Regions from separate parts of the Lysinibacillus sp. KU-BSD001 genome, predicted to be linked through region 1. Evidence: riboswitches for the same ligand, from Rfam matches in the RefSeq annotation. Region 1 holds a riboswitch; each other region holds the start of a gene.
The links. A riboswitch is a leader RNA that binds a small molecule or an ion and turns the genes downstream of it on or off. The one in region 1 is predicted to bind S-adenosylmethionine.

Region 2: another riboswitch for S-adenosylmethionine. It lies ahead of AAGS61_RS20185 (O-acetylhomoserine aminocarboxypropyltransferase/cysteine synthase family protein); the one in region 1 lies ahead of AAGS61_RS14520 (methionine ABC transporter ATP-binding protein).
Region 3: another riboswitch for S-adenosylmethionine. It lies ahead of metK (methionine adenosyltransferase); the one in region 1 lies ahead of AAGS61_RS14520 (methionine ABC transporter ATP-binding protein).
Region 4: another riboswitch for S-adenosylmethionine. It lies ahead of metA (homoserine O-acetyltransferase MetA); the one in region 1 lies ahead of AAGS61_RS14520 (methionine ABC transporter ATP-binding protein).

Annotation. Positions count from the first base shown of each region.
Region 1 covers NZ_JBDQZI010000010.1:76,991-80,169, forward strand. Annotated here, with positions in the region: gene AAGS61_RS14510 (MetQ/NlpA family ABC transporter substrate-binding protein) at 1-171, opposite strand, end outside; gene AAGS61_RS14515 (methionine ABC transporter permease) at 237-905, opposite strand; gene AAGS61_RS14520 (methionine ABC transporter ATP-binding protein) at 898-1,923, opposite strand; SAM riboswitch class I at 2,007-2,110, opposite strand; gene AAGS61_RS14525 (thioredoxin family protein) at 2,167-2,472, opposite strand; gene AAGS61_RS14530 (hypothetical protein) at 2,482-2,805, opposite strand; gene gcvH (glycine cleavage system protein GcvH) at 2,870-3,179, opposite strand, start outside.
Region 2 covers NZ_JBDQZI010000024.1:19,898-23,076, reverse strand. Annotated here, with positions in the region: gene AAGS61_RS20185 (O-acetylhomoserine aminocarboxypropyltransferase/cysteine synthase family protein) at 16-1,311, opposite strand; SAM riboswitch class I at 1,470-1,579, opposite strand; gene AAGS61_RS20180 (SLC13 family permease) at 1,888-3,179, shown strand, end outside.
Region 3 covers NZ_JBDQZI010000003.1:16,081-19,259, forward strand. Annotated here, with positions in the region: gene pckA (phosphoenolpyruvate carboxykinase (ATP)) at 1-705, opposite strand, end outside; SAM riboswitch class I at 906-1,024, shown strand; gene metK (methionine adenosyltransferase) at 1,262-2,458, shown strand; gene AAGS61_RS05395 (hypothetical protein) at 2,796-3,179, shown strand, end outside.
Region 4 covers NZ_JBDQZI010000005.1:147,928-151,106, reverse strand. Annotated here, with positions in the region: gene AAGS61_RS09820 (amidohydrolase family protein) at 1-675, shown strand, start outside; gene metA (homoserine O-acetyltransferase MetA) at 743-1,681, opposite strand; SAM riboswitch class I at 1,826-1,932, opposite strand; gene AAGS61_RS09810 (LLM class flavin-dependent oxidoreductase) at 1,981-2,970, opposite strand; gene AAGS61_RS09805 (hypothetical protein) at 2,975-3,151, opposite strand.

The DNA.
Region 1 (3,179 bases):
AATTAATTCATGTAAACCATTTGAAGCACCAACAACAATTTTTGTATCTTCTGCTGTTTCCCCAGCATCATTTGTTGCTGTATCATTTGTTGGTTTTTCGTCATCAGAACCGCAAGCTCCTAATGCAAGTGCTAATGATGGTACTGCTAATAATGATAAATACTTTTTCATGTGTTGAAACCCCTTTTCTTTATCTTATATGTCTTTTTATAAAAACGGCTGTTGCCGATACTACCTTATCGCTTGTCTGTACGTGCTGTAATCGCATCGCCAATCCATTGAATCACAAATACAATTACTAAAATAATAATCGTTGACATCAACACTACGTCATCACGACTACGCTGGAACCCTTCGATAAACGCCAAGTTCCCTAAACCGCCTGCTCCGATAATCCCTGCCATCGCTGTGTAACCAACAAGCGCAACAGCTGTTACGGTAATCCCTGAAATCAGTGCTGGTAAACTTTCTGGAATAAGCACTTTAACAATAATCGTGGATGTTTTAGCCCCCATTGAACGAGCTGCTTCAATAACGCCTTTGTCGATTTCACGTAACGCAATTAATACCATACGTGCGTAAAATGGTGCAGCCCCAATGATTAATGCAGGGAGCGCTGCGTTCGTGCCACGAATTGTGCCAACTAAAAACTTCGTAAATGGAATTAATAAAATAATCAAGACGATAAACGGAATCGAACGGAAAATATTCACCAATGACCCCGTTAAAAAATGAACGATTTTATTTGCCCACATTTGATTCGGACTCGTTAAAAATAATAAAACCCCAATGGCTAACCCTAAAATAAGCGTAATAACTGTTGAAATGGCTGTCATGTAAATCGTTTGGTATGTTGCCTCATACATCGTTTCCCATTTTACATTCGGAAATAATTGACTAAGCATGTTCAATCACCTCCGTCTGAATCTCATGCTGCGATAATATGTTTAGTGCTTGTTGCACTTGCTCTTCTGTGCCATCAATATGCACAACCAATGTCCCGTATGGACCACTTGTTGTATGTGAAATCGAACCATGTACAATATTCACATCGACGCCGTATTCTTTAATGACTTGCGAAATGACCGGCTGTTCGGTTGCTTGTCCTACAAATGTCACTTTCACAAGCTTCCCTGTAGGGTAGTTGGCTAAAATTTGCTCAATCGATTCTTTTGTTTCATTTGTACCGGACACTTGTGAAACGAATTTTTTTGTAATTGGGGCTTGTGGGTTTTGGAAGACGTTTAATACTTCGCCAGCCTCTACTACCTTTCCAGCTTCCATGACAGCGACACGATGACAAATTTTGCGGATAACATGCATTTCGTGTGTAATCAATACAATCGTTAAACCAAGTCGCTTATTAATATCTAATAACAGCTCTAAAATCGAATCCGTTGTTTCTGGGTCAAGTGCAGATGTCGCCTCATCACAAAGCAATACTTCCGGATTGTTGGCAAGCGCTCGTGCAATGCCGACACGTTGCTTTTGACCACCTGATAGTTGTGAAGGGTACGCTTTGTCACGCCCTGCAAGACCAACTAAATCGATTAACTCTGCCACACGCTTTGCGCGCTCATCCTTTGGTACACCTGCAATTTCTAATGGGAACGCAATATTTTCTTCCACTGTACGCGACCATAGAAGATTAAAATGTTGGAAAATCATGCTAATCTTTTGACGCGCTGCACGTAGCTTATTGCCTGAAATCGCCGAAATTTCTTCACCATTCACCACTACCGAACCTGTTGTTGGCTTTTCTAAACCATTCAACAGGCGAATCATCGTACTTTTACCAGCACCACTATAGCCAATAATGCCGTATATTTCGCCTTTCTCAATCGCTAAGTTTACATTGTCAACAGCTTTTAGTTCACCATTTTTGGTCTTGTAAACCTTTGTTATATTACTTAACTCAATCATAATAAACTCCTTCTACATGAAAAAACCTTCCTACTAATATAGACAAGCAGAAAGGTTTTCGCACAATTTATACGTTAACCGCTCTCTCATCTTTCAAAGCAAAACTTTGAGTGACTTGGCACCTTTTCACAATTGTGATGGTTGCCGGGCTTCATAGGGCACTTCCCTCCACCGCTCTTTATAAGAGTAACGTTATAAAATTTATTTTATGCATGTAAATGTACCATGACTATTAATTGTCCGTCAATTGTTTTTTAACATTTCATACAAATTTAGTACGGATTGAAATGCGTACACTTTTTGGACAATTTTACCGTTTTTAACGATTACTAAACACGGCACACTTTCAATTTCATAGTCATATGCTAGGTCTTCCATATAATTTAAATTTGCTTTACCAAGGGGTAATGTGGGCAGTAACTCTTCCACCACATTTAACATTTTAGATGCAACAGCACATGTACCGCACATCGGTGTATATAAATAAAAAGCGGCCATCTCTTTTTCGTTTATGATTTGCTGCCACTGTTCTTTTGTCCAGTCTTCCATCTGCTCATCCTATTTCACTTTGAATTTAGCCGCTTGTAAAATATCACGCACGACACTACTTGGTGCCTCGGCTACACCATTAAATGGCACAGGTAATTCAAGTTGCACAGCCTCGCTATATGTTCGGCGCATAATTTTTCTTAAATAATCCCCTGATTTATCGCGATCAAAAAAGGTAAATAGCTCAATATCTTCGTATGGTTCAAGTAAATCGATTAATGCTTCTTCGTCGATTGTGCCATTTGTACACAAAATCAATACTTGCTCAGCAAGAAGGGGTGTGATTTTTAATTTATCAGAGCGACCCTCTACGATTATACACTTTTCAATCATTCAATTCTCCCCCTACGTCGAAAAAAACGCCAAAATCCATACTAGATTCAGGCGCTTCTTTGTATTATTCAGAAATAAACTCTTCGTATGCTTCTGCAGTTAATAATTCTTCCACTTCTGCTTCATTTGAAAGTTCAACCACAATCATCCAAGCATTTTCGTATGGAGATTCATTAACGAATTCTGGGTTATCTGATAATTCGTCGTTTGCTTCTACTACTGTACCAGATACTGGTGAATATAATTCAGAAACTGTTTTTACTGACTCTACACTACCGAACGGTTCGTTAATTGTTACTGTATCGCCTACTTCTGGTAGCTCAACGAATACAATATCACCAAGTTCGTTTTGTGCAAAATCCGTAATACCAACG
Region 2 (3,179 bases), on a different contig from region 1:
ACTAATGGTTATATTTTAAACTTGTGCACCTGCTTGAGCTTGTGATTTGGCTAAAGCTTGGTCTAAGTCAGCAATGATATCTTCTACATTTTCTAAGCCGATTGAAAGACGAATGAGTCCCTCTGATACACCCGCTACTTGTAATTGCTCTGCTGATAATTGTTGATGTGTAGTAGACGCTGGGTGAATCACTAATGAACGTGCATCTCCAACGTTTGCTACGTGCGATAGTAGTTCTACACTATCGATGAATTCGCGACCTGCATCACGACCGCCTTTTAATTCAAATGTAAGCATCGAGCCGTAACCATGCTTTAAATATTTCTTCGCCGCATCATGTGATGGGAAGTCTTCAAAGCCTGGGTAATTTACTTTTTCCACGAATGGGTGGTTCTTTAAGTACTCCCCTACTTTTGTTGCATTTTCATTGTGACGAGCCACACGCAAATGAAGCGTTTCTAGCCCTTGAATGAAGTTAAAGGCAGCGTCTGCTGATAATGTCGGCCCGAAATCACGTAATAATTGCACACGTAATTTTGTTGCGAATGCTGCATTTGGTACATCAATACCATAGCGTAAGCCGTGGTAGCTTGTGTCTGGTTCTGTAAATCCTGGGAAGCGACCTTGCGTCCAGTCAAATTTCCCTGCATCGACGACTACGCCACCAATTGTCGTACCGTGACCACCAATCCATTTTGTAGCGGAATGGACCACAACATCGGCACCAAAGTCAATCGGATTTGAGCCATATGGCGATGGGAATGTATTGTCAATGATTAATGGTAAGCCATGCTCATGTGCAATATTTGCTACTGCTTCGATATCTAAAATATTTAAAGACGGATTCCCTACTGTTTCTGCATATAATGCTTTTGTGTTTTCATTAATAGCTTTACGGAAGTTTTCTGGATCACTTTCGTCTACGAATGTCGTTGTAATGCCGTAGCGAGGCAGTGTGTTCGCGAATAAATTGTATGTGCCGCCGTAAAGCGAACCTGCTGCTACAATGTTATCTCCTGTACCTGCAATATTTAAAATTGAGAATGCAATCGCAGCGGAACCAGATGAAAGCCCTACTGCAGCTGTCCCTTTTTCAATTAAAGCAATACGTTCTTCAAATACGCCAACTGTTGGGTTCATAATACGTGAATAAATGTTTCCTGCCTCTTCTAAAGCGAAAAGACGTTGCGCATGAGCAGTGTCTTTAAAGGCATATGCCGTTGTGCGGTAAATAGGTACAGCGATTGCGCCTGTGACAGGGTCTGGCTTTTGACCGCCGTGTAATAATAACGTTTCTGGTTTTTGTGACATGAGTAAATTCCTCCTAAAATATAATCGATGGATAATCGGTTGAGGAGGATTTCGAAAACGTAACCCCTCTTAATTTGGAAGTTGCTTTTTATACAAATGAGTACAAAAAGCCCTCTTCTCAAAATAAGAAGAGGGCTGCGAATGAGCAAGTTTTCCTCCCCTTATCTTTCAGATCCCGATTCGAATCTGTAGGAATTAGCACCTTAGTAAGTTGTTACTGGTTGCTGGGCATCACAGGGCCTAGTCCCTCCGCCTCTCTCGATAAGAGTATATGATTCATGTTCCATCTGTTGTTTCACAGTATAAAACAATTAAATCCGATTCGTCAACTATTAATTTAAAATTTTCTGAAATTATTGTTTTATACTCTCCTACAAAACTATTAATTAACTAATTTTTAACAGTATATTCATATAGAAACGTTATAATCAACATAACAATTAGGAATGTATAGGCATTGTAAAGTCAGCATTAAAATGATGCCTAAAGAAGTTAAATACATTTCTAATATAATACTTAACAGCCTGATGTCAGTTGTTAAGTATTATAAACATCTATTAAAAGGAGTGTGGCATGATGGGAAAATTACCAGCTTCAAAATCAACACCTTCTGTACAAACCGTGGTCATAGAACCGAAAGAAACAAACAAACGGAATTTAAAACCGCTCTGGATTGGACTTGCATTTGCAGCACTAATTATGATTACGTTGTTACCGAACAACGGGGAGTTACCTATAGCAGGGCAACGTGGACTTGCCATTTTAGCATTGGCTGTTATTTTATGGGTAACAGAAGCCGTTTCTTATCCCGTCAGCTCTGCGATGATTATTGGATTAATCGCCCTTTTACTTGGCTTTGCGCCATCCATCGCAGACCCAACTGTAGTATTAGGCACAAAAGATGCTTTAAAGCTTGCCCTTGGTGGCTTTAGTAGCTCCGCTGTCGCGCTTGTGGCAGCCGCCCTATTTTTAGCTGCTGCTATGCAGGCAACAAACTTACATAAACGGTTGGCGTTATGGGTTTTATCTCTTCTTGGAACAAAAACAAAAGCCATTGTTTTTGGGGCGATTTTAGTATCCATCATTTTAGCCTTCTTCGTACCAAGTGCCACTGCTCGTGCAGGGGCTGTTGTCCCGATTTTACTCGGCATGGTGGCAGCATTCGGTCTAGAGAAAAATTCACGCCTTGGTGCATTACTTGTCATTACGGCCGTACAAGCCGTTTCGATTTGGAATATCGGGATTAAAACCGGAGCTGCTCAAAATATGGTGGCCATTGGATTTATCCAAGAACAATTTGGCATCGATATTTCATGGGGCGCTTGGTTCTTGTATGCTGCCCCCTTCTCCATCCTTATGTCCATTGCACTGTTTTTCATTATGAATATGTTAATTAAGCCAGAAACGGACCAGATTGATGGCGGGAAAGAAGTCATTAAAAAACAATTAGCAGACCTTGGACCGTTAAAAGGAGAAGAAATTCGTTTAATCATGATCTCCATAGCACTATTATTTTTATGGGCAACGGAAGGGATCGTCCATCCGTTTGATACAACGACTGTCACAATTGTCGCCATCGCTCTATTATTAGCACCGAAAATAGGGGTATACACTTGGGAGCAAGTTGAAAAACTTATTCCGTGGGGAACAATTATTGTATTCGCTGTAGGGATTGCACTTGGTACTGTATTATTAACTACACAAGGGGCTCAATGGTTATCGGATGCAGTCTTTGGTTCACTTGGCCTTAATTCGATGCCGATTTTAGCCACAATTGCGCTAGTAACCGCCTTTAATATTCTCATTCATCTTGGTTTTGCGAGTGCCACAAGCTTAGCATCCGCACTCATTCCAGTATTTATTGCGTT
Region 3 (3,179 bases), on a different contig from region 1:
AGATAAACCAAAGAATAATGCTACGTCGCCAGCTTCACCAACGTTTGCAGAACAGTGCATTGGGAAGATACCTTGCTCCGGTAATAAGTAGTTCATAATACCGAAGATGGATTTTTTCATTTCACCAGCATACTCCGTACCACCGATTAAAATGATTTTCTTTTCCATTGACGTAATGATGAAAGTCTCAGATTGTGTACCATCAACAGCAGGATCAGCTTTGAAAGATGGAGCTGAAACGATTGTGAAATCAGCTACATGAGCAGCTAATTCTTCAGCTGTTGGACGGATGAATAATTGATGACAGAAAAGATTATGCCAAGCATACTCGTTTACAACTTGAATTGATAGCTGAGAGTCTTTGTCAGCTCCTGCAAATCCTTTGAATACGAATAACTCGTCTTTCTCTTTTAAGTAGTTAACCACTTTTACGTATAGGTTGTCGAAAATTTCAGCTGAAATCGGTTGGTTTACTTTTCCCCAATCAATTTTATCCTTTGAACCTTCTTCTTCGACCATATACTTATCTTTAGGTGAACGACCTGTATATTTACCAGTTTCAGCACGTAATGCGCCGTCAACTGTTAATGTAGCTTCACCGCGTGAAGTTGCTTTTTCAACTAATTGTGGTACAGAAAGTTGTACTTGTACATTTGTCCCGCTTAATAAATCCTTCAGTTCGTTGTTGATTTCTACTGAATTCATCGATTAAATACCATCCTTTTTTATATAGTTCCCTTAGATAAGGGCAGTTTATTCTTAATTCAAAAATAGTATAACACATTGCTTTTAATAATCTATACTAATTCTTAATTTATTTTGTGAATTTTTTATAATTCCTAAAACGATTATAAAACGTTTGACATAATAAAACAAATTTCGTAATATGGGAAATTGAACGGATACTCTTATCCCGAGTTGGTGGAGGGTCAAGGCCCGATGAAGCCCGGCAACCTGCAATACGTATAAACGTAACGTGTTGGTGCCAACCTGATGCAAGGACATATTCCTTGAACGATAAGAGTGAAAGGTAACGAAAAGTTAATTCCTTTCGCTCGCTGAATGAGTGAAAGGGTTTTTTGTTTTTATAAGAAAAAATTCAGTATATGGAATTTTTTCATTATTATAATGCTTTTCTAAATCCTCGTGTAAAAGTTAGCAACGGGCTTGAGTTTCAATCCGTACGGGTAGACTTACATGGGTAATGAGTACCGTATCAATATTGCGTCTTTGCGCAGGGCAATTATTAGGAGGAAAACAAATGACAAACCGTCGACTGTTTACATCAGAAAGTGTAACAGAAGGGCATCCAGATAAAATCTGTGACCAAATTTCAGATGCTATCTTAGATGCGATTTTAGCCGCAGATCCTAATGCACGTGTAGCGTGTGAAACGACTGTCACAACAGGACTTGTATTAGTATCTGGTGAGATTACAACTTCAACGTATGTTGATATTAAAGGCATTGTGCGTGATACAGTAGCAGAAATTGGCTACACACGTGGTAAGTACGGCTTCGACGCTGAAAATTTAGCTGTATTAGTTGCAATTGGTGAACAATCACCTGACATTGCACAAGGTGTGGACCAAGCACTTGAAGCACGTGAAGGCTCAATGTCTGACGAAGAACTTGAAGCAATTGGTGCTGGTGACCAAGGTTTAATGTTTGGTTATGCATGCAATGAAACACCAGAGCTTATGCCGCTGCCAATTAGCTTAGCGCATAAATTAGCACGTCGCTTAACAGAAGTACGTAAATCTGGAGAGCTATCATATCTTCGTCCAGATGGTAAAACACAAGTAACTATAGAATATGATGAAAACAATACGCCTGTACGTGTGGATACAATTGTATTATCTACACAACACGATGAAGATATAACATTAGAGCAAATCCAAAAAGATGTAAAAGAACTTGTGATTCATGCAGTTGTACCGGCGGAGTTAATTGATGACAATACAAAATACTTCATCAACCCAACTGGTCGTTTCGTAATTGGCGGACCAAAAGGAGATGCTGGTTTAACAGGCCGTAAAATTATCGTGGATACATACGGTGGTTATGCTCGTCATGGTGGCGGTGCATTCTCTGGTAAGGATGCAACAAAAGTTGACCGTTCAGCAGCATATGCAGCGCGTTATGTAGCGAAAAATATTGTAGCAGCTGGTTTAGCAGATCGTGCAGAAGTACAACTTGCATACGCAATTGGCGTAGCGCGTCCAGTATCAATCGCAGTTGACACATTTGGCACAGGGAAAGTAGAAGAAAGTAAAATGGTAGAATGGGTACGCGAATTATTTGATTTACGCCCAGCAGGCATTATTCAAATGCTTGATTTACGTCGTCCAATCTACAAGCAAACAGCGGCATATGGTCATTTCGGTCGTACAGATTTAGATGTACCATGGGAAAAAACAGACAAAGCCGAGCTGTTACGCGAAAAAGCAGGATTATAAACCATACCATTTCTTTGCAGGGAATAAGGTAAAAGCCGTCACAAATGTGGCGGCTTGTTTTTAATTTAAAGTGAAAAAGTTAGAGGTATTTATTATACAAATATTAAAATATGGTATAAGTTCTATTTAGTGGAGTGGTTGATAAAAGGGCCTTTCTCTATAAAGGCTCTTTCTAAGGAGTAGATGCTAAATTAGAAAATTTTCTATTTATATAAACAGATGCGGTAATTTGTCATTGCTATTATAAAATAACTAATAGTGTAAAAAATAAACAGGGTAAGGTTGGTAATGAACTAAGCTCTCCTTTATAATAGAGAGCATAGAAGGAGAGGAAATTATGAATATAAAAAAAATCGGCTTAATACTAGCGACAGCAATTGTTTTAGTAGCTGCGATCATCTATGGTGGTACATATGGAACGGTTCAGCAAATCGAAATCGATAATACAGCCATTCAATTAGAAATTGACGGTTTTAAATTAAAAGAAGTGACAGTTTCTCAGGAAGAAAAAATTCATTCATCTGATCACACTTCTATCTATAAAGTAAGACAAGGTATTTTTCTAGCAGGGACATTAAAAATTGTCGAGAAAGTCATAGATAATGGCGATAAGGTCTTGTTTTTTGAGTTTATCAATGCGAGTGGCAAGCAAATGGATTTACCAGTTACTTTAACGGTTAAAGGAACAGATCGCTATGATAAGTTCGATATGATGGCAAAG
Region 4 (3,179 bases), on a different contig from region 1:
TTGCCTCCTAGTTATGTTGTTGAAGATTATCAGGATGAAACAGCTCATTTCAATGTATTAGGTGGCGCTATTGTGTCGGGTTCATTCCAAGGATTTGACCAACAGTATTTATTAGCAGCGCTCCAAAAAATGGGGCCCACATTTTGCGGCGTCACACAATTACCTTTTTCAGTGACGGATCAAGAAATACTTCATTTACATGCAAACGGTGTAAAGGCATTACGCTTCAACATTAAAAGAGGCGGTTCAGAAGACTTATCGAAGTTGGATTACTTCGCTAGAAGGGTTTATGATTTAGTAGGGTGGCATAGTGAACTTTATATGGATGCAAAAGAGTTACCTGAAATTGCAACAACGATTGAAACATTACCGGCCATATCAATCGACCATTTAGGATTATCGGAAGAAGGACTGCCACATTTACTAAAGCTAGTGGATAAAGGGGTGTACGTCAAAGCTACTGGTTTTGGTCGCGTAGACTTAAATGTCACGAATGCCTTAAAATCGATTTATGAAGTGAATCCAGATGCGCTGATGTTCGGGACAGATTTACCCTCTACACGAGCAAAAAGACCTTTTGAGTATTCAGATATTGAACTAATCCAACAGCTATTCGATGAACAAGCTACCGATAAAATTTTATACTCCAATGCGGTTAAATGGTATTTTGATTAAAGTGCAGATTCCTTCTACTAAACGTAAAAAACCGCATGACGAGTAATTCCCAATCATGCGGTTTGTGTTAAATATGAAACTCAATATTTTCTTCAACGAAGTCCCATTTGTACGGTGTTTCTTGGTATACGTAGTAGTTAAGCCAATTGTAGAACAGTAAGTGTGAGTGTGCACGCCATGTGTTTTTAGGCTCTTTTAGTGGATCGTTCTCCGGGAAATAATTCACCGGCATCTCAACATTATCGTCCTTGGCGATGTCGCGTACATATTCATCGCGTAATGTCGTTGCATCGTACTCTAAGTGACCTGTAATCATAATGTGTTTATTATCTTTAGATTGGACAATAAATACACCCGCATCATCAGAATAGCTTAACAGTTTTAAATCACTATGATTACGCACTTCATCAATCGAAACAGATGTATGGCGGGAATGTGGTGCTACGTATTCGTCGCTAAACCCACGCACTAAGTCAACCGTTAAGTCTGTAATAACATGTGAATACACACCTGAGCATTTTTTCGGTAGCTCAAATTTCCCGATCCCAAAGTGATGATACAAGGCTGCTTGTGCTCCCCAACAAATGTACATAATCGATGTCACATTGACTTTCGCCCAGTTCATAATCGTTGCGATTTCCTGCCAATAAATAACTTCTTCAAATTCCATCCGTTCTACAGGTGCACCTGTAATGATCATGCCATCAAATCGACGATGTTTCACCTCATCAAATGTTTTATAAAAAAGCTGTAAATGCGATTTCGATACATTTTTTGATTCATATGTCGCTGTATTTAAAAATGTCACATTCACTTGAAGTGGTGTATTTCCTAGTAAACGTAGTAATTGCAATTCTGTTTTCTCTTTTTCTGGCATTAAATTGCAAACTAAAATGTTTAGTGGTCGAATTTGTTGCGTGCGGGCGCGGTCTTCCTCCATGATGAAGATTTTCTCTTCTCGTAGTAAATCTCCAGCTGGTAATTTTTTCGGTATGTTAATCGGCATACTCGTATCCCCCATTTCTATGAAATTAGAAAAAACATATCTACACTACAATAGGTATAGATGATGTCCTTTCTTAAAACTTTCCTATCGACGCAAAAAACCTCTCATTCCAGCAAATAAGAATGAGAGGGTATTAGACGCTCGCTCTTATCTTTCAAGGAAAGTCCTTGCTGGAAGTAGCACCTTTCTAGTATGACTAGAGGTTGCTGAAGCTTCATCGGGCCATGTCCCTCTGCTTCTCTTGATAAGATTATTAAATTAGATAAATTGTATCACGCGAATTAGAATATTTCAACAATTCAATCAAAAATTTCTCGTAGGCATGTAAACGAGTGTTTCCGCTCTTCATTATCAAAAATAGAGGCGCTAAACATGATTTCATCTACGCCTGTTTCTTCAATAAACAACTTTAACTGCTTGGCTACCGTTTCTTTACTACCAATATATGTGTATTGTCGTTGTTGCATCACTGCGTCACGTTCAAAAGGTGACCAAATCGCATCCATATTTTCCACTGGTGGCTTCAATAGCTGATGGTCGCGTCGAATAATAGATAAAAAGAATTGATAGAAAGTTGTCGCTAAGTAGTGTGCTTCTTCATCAGTATCCGCTACAATCGCATTGACACATGCTAGTACATACGGTTTTTCACAATATTCACTCGGTGTAAATTGCTCCCGATAAAGCTTGATGGCCCGTGTCAAGAAATCTGGTGCAAAATGAGAAGCAAATGCATATGGCAAGCCACGTCGAGCAGCGAGCTCCGCACTGAACAGACTAGACCCTAAAATCCACATCGGAATATTGTCACCAAAACCTGGGTAAGCGCAAATTGTATCTGTCTCTTTAGCGTCACTTAAATAATGCTGTAGTTCCAGTAAATTTTCTTCAAAATCCTCCCCAGCTATATTCCGACGAAGTGCTCGAGCGGTAAACGGATCCGTTCCAGGTGCGCGACCAAGACCTAAGTCGATACGTCCTGGATACATCGCATTTAATGTACCAAACTGTTCTGCTACGATAAGCGGTACATGGTTTGGTAGCATTACACCACCTGAGCCGACACGGATATGCTTTGTTGCTTCTGCAATATAGCCAATCCCTACCGCTGTAGCGGAGCTTGCGATAGCGCGGCTGTTATGATGCTCCGCTAGCCAATAACGGTTGTAACCTAACGCATCTACATGCTGTGCCAAATCACGCGCCCTTATAAAGGCTTCATGTGCCGTTTGTCCTTCTAGTACAGGTACTAAATCTAATACCGAAATAGGCAGCTTTAGTTTTTCCATGTCCTCACCCTTTTTCTCGCTCAATTTCTTTCCGTTTTTTCGTTACAAATAACATGAGCCAGCCGATGACACCCGCAAAAACAAGATAAAAAATAGATTTCGGTAAACTTTCATCCCAATAATTTACCGCTTGTAAAAGGCTGACAACAATTAAGCCAATCCCCACTATATTATGTATCAAAGAACCCGCTTTCAGTTCTACTCAGCTC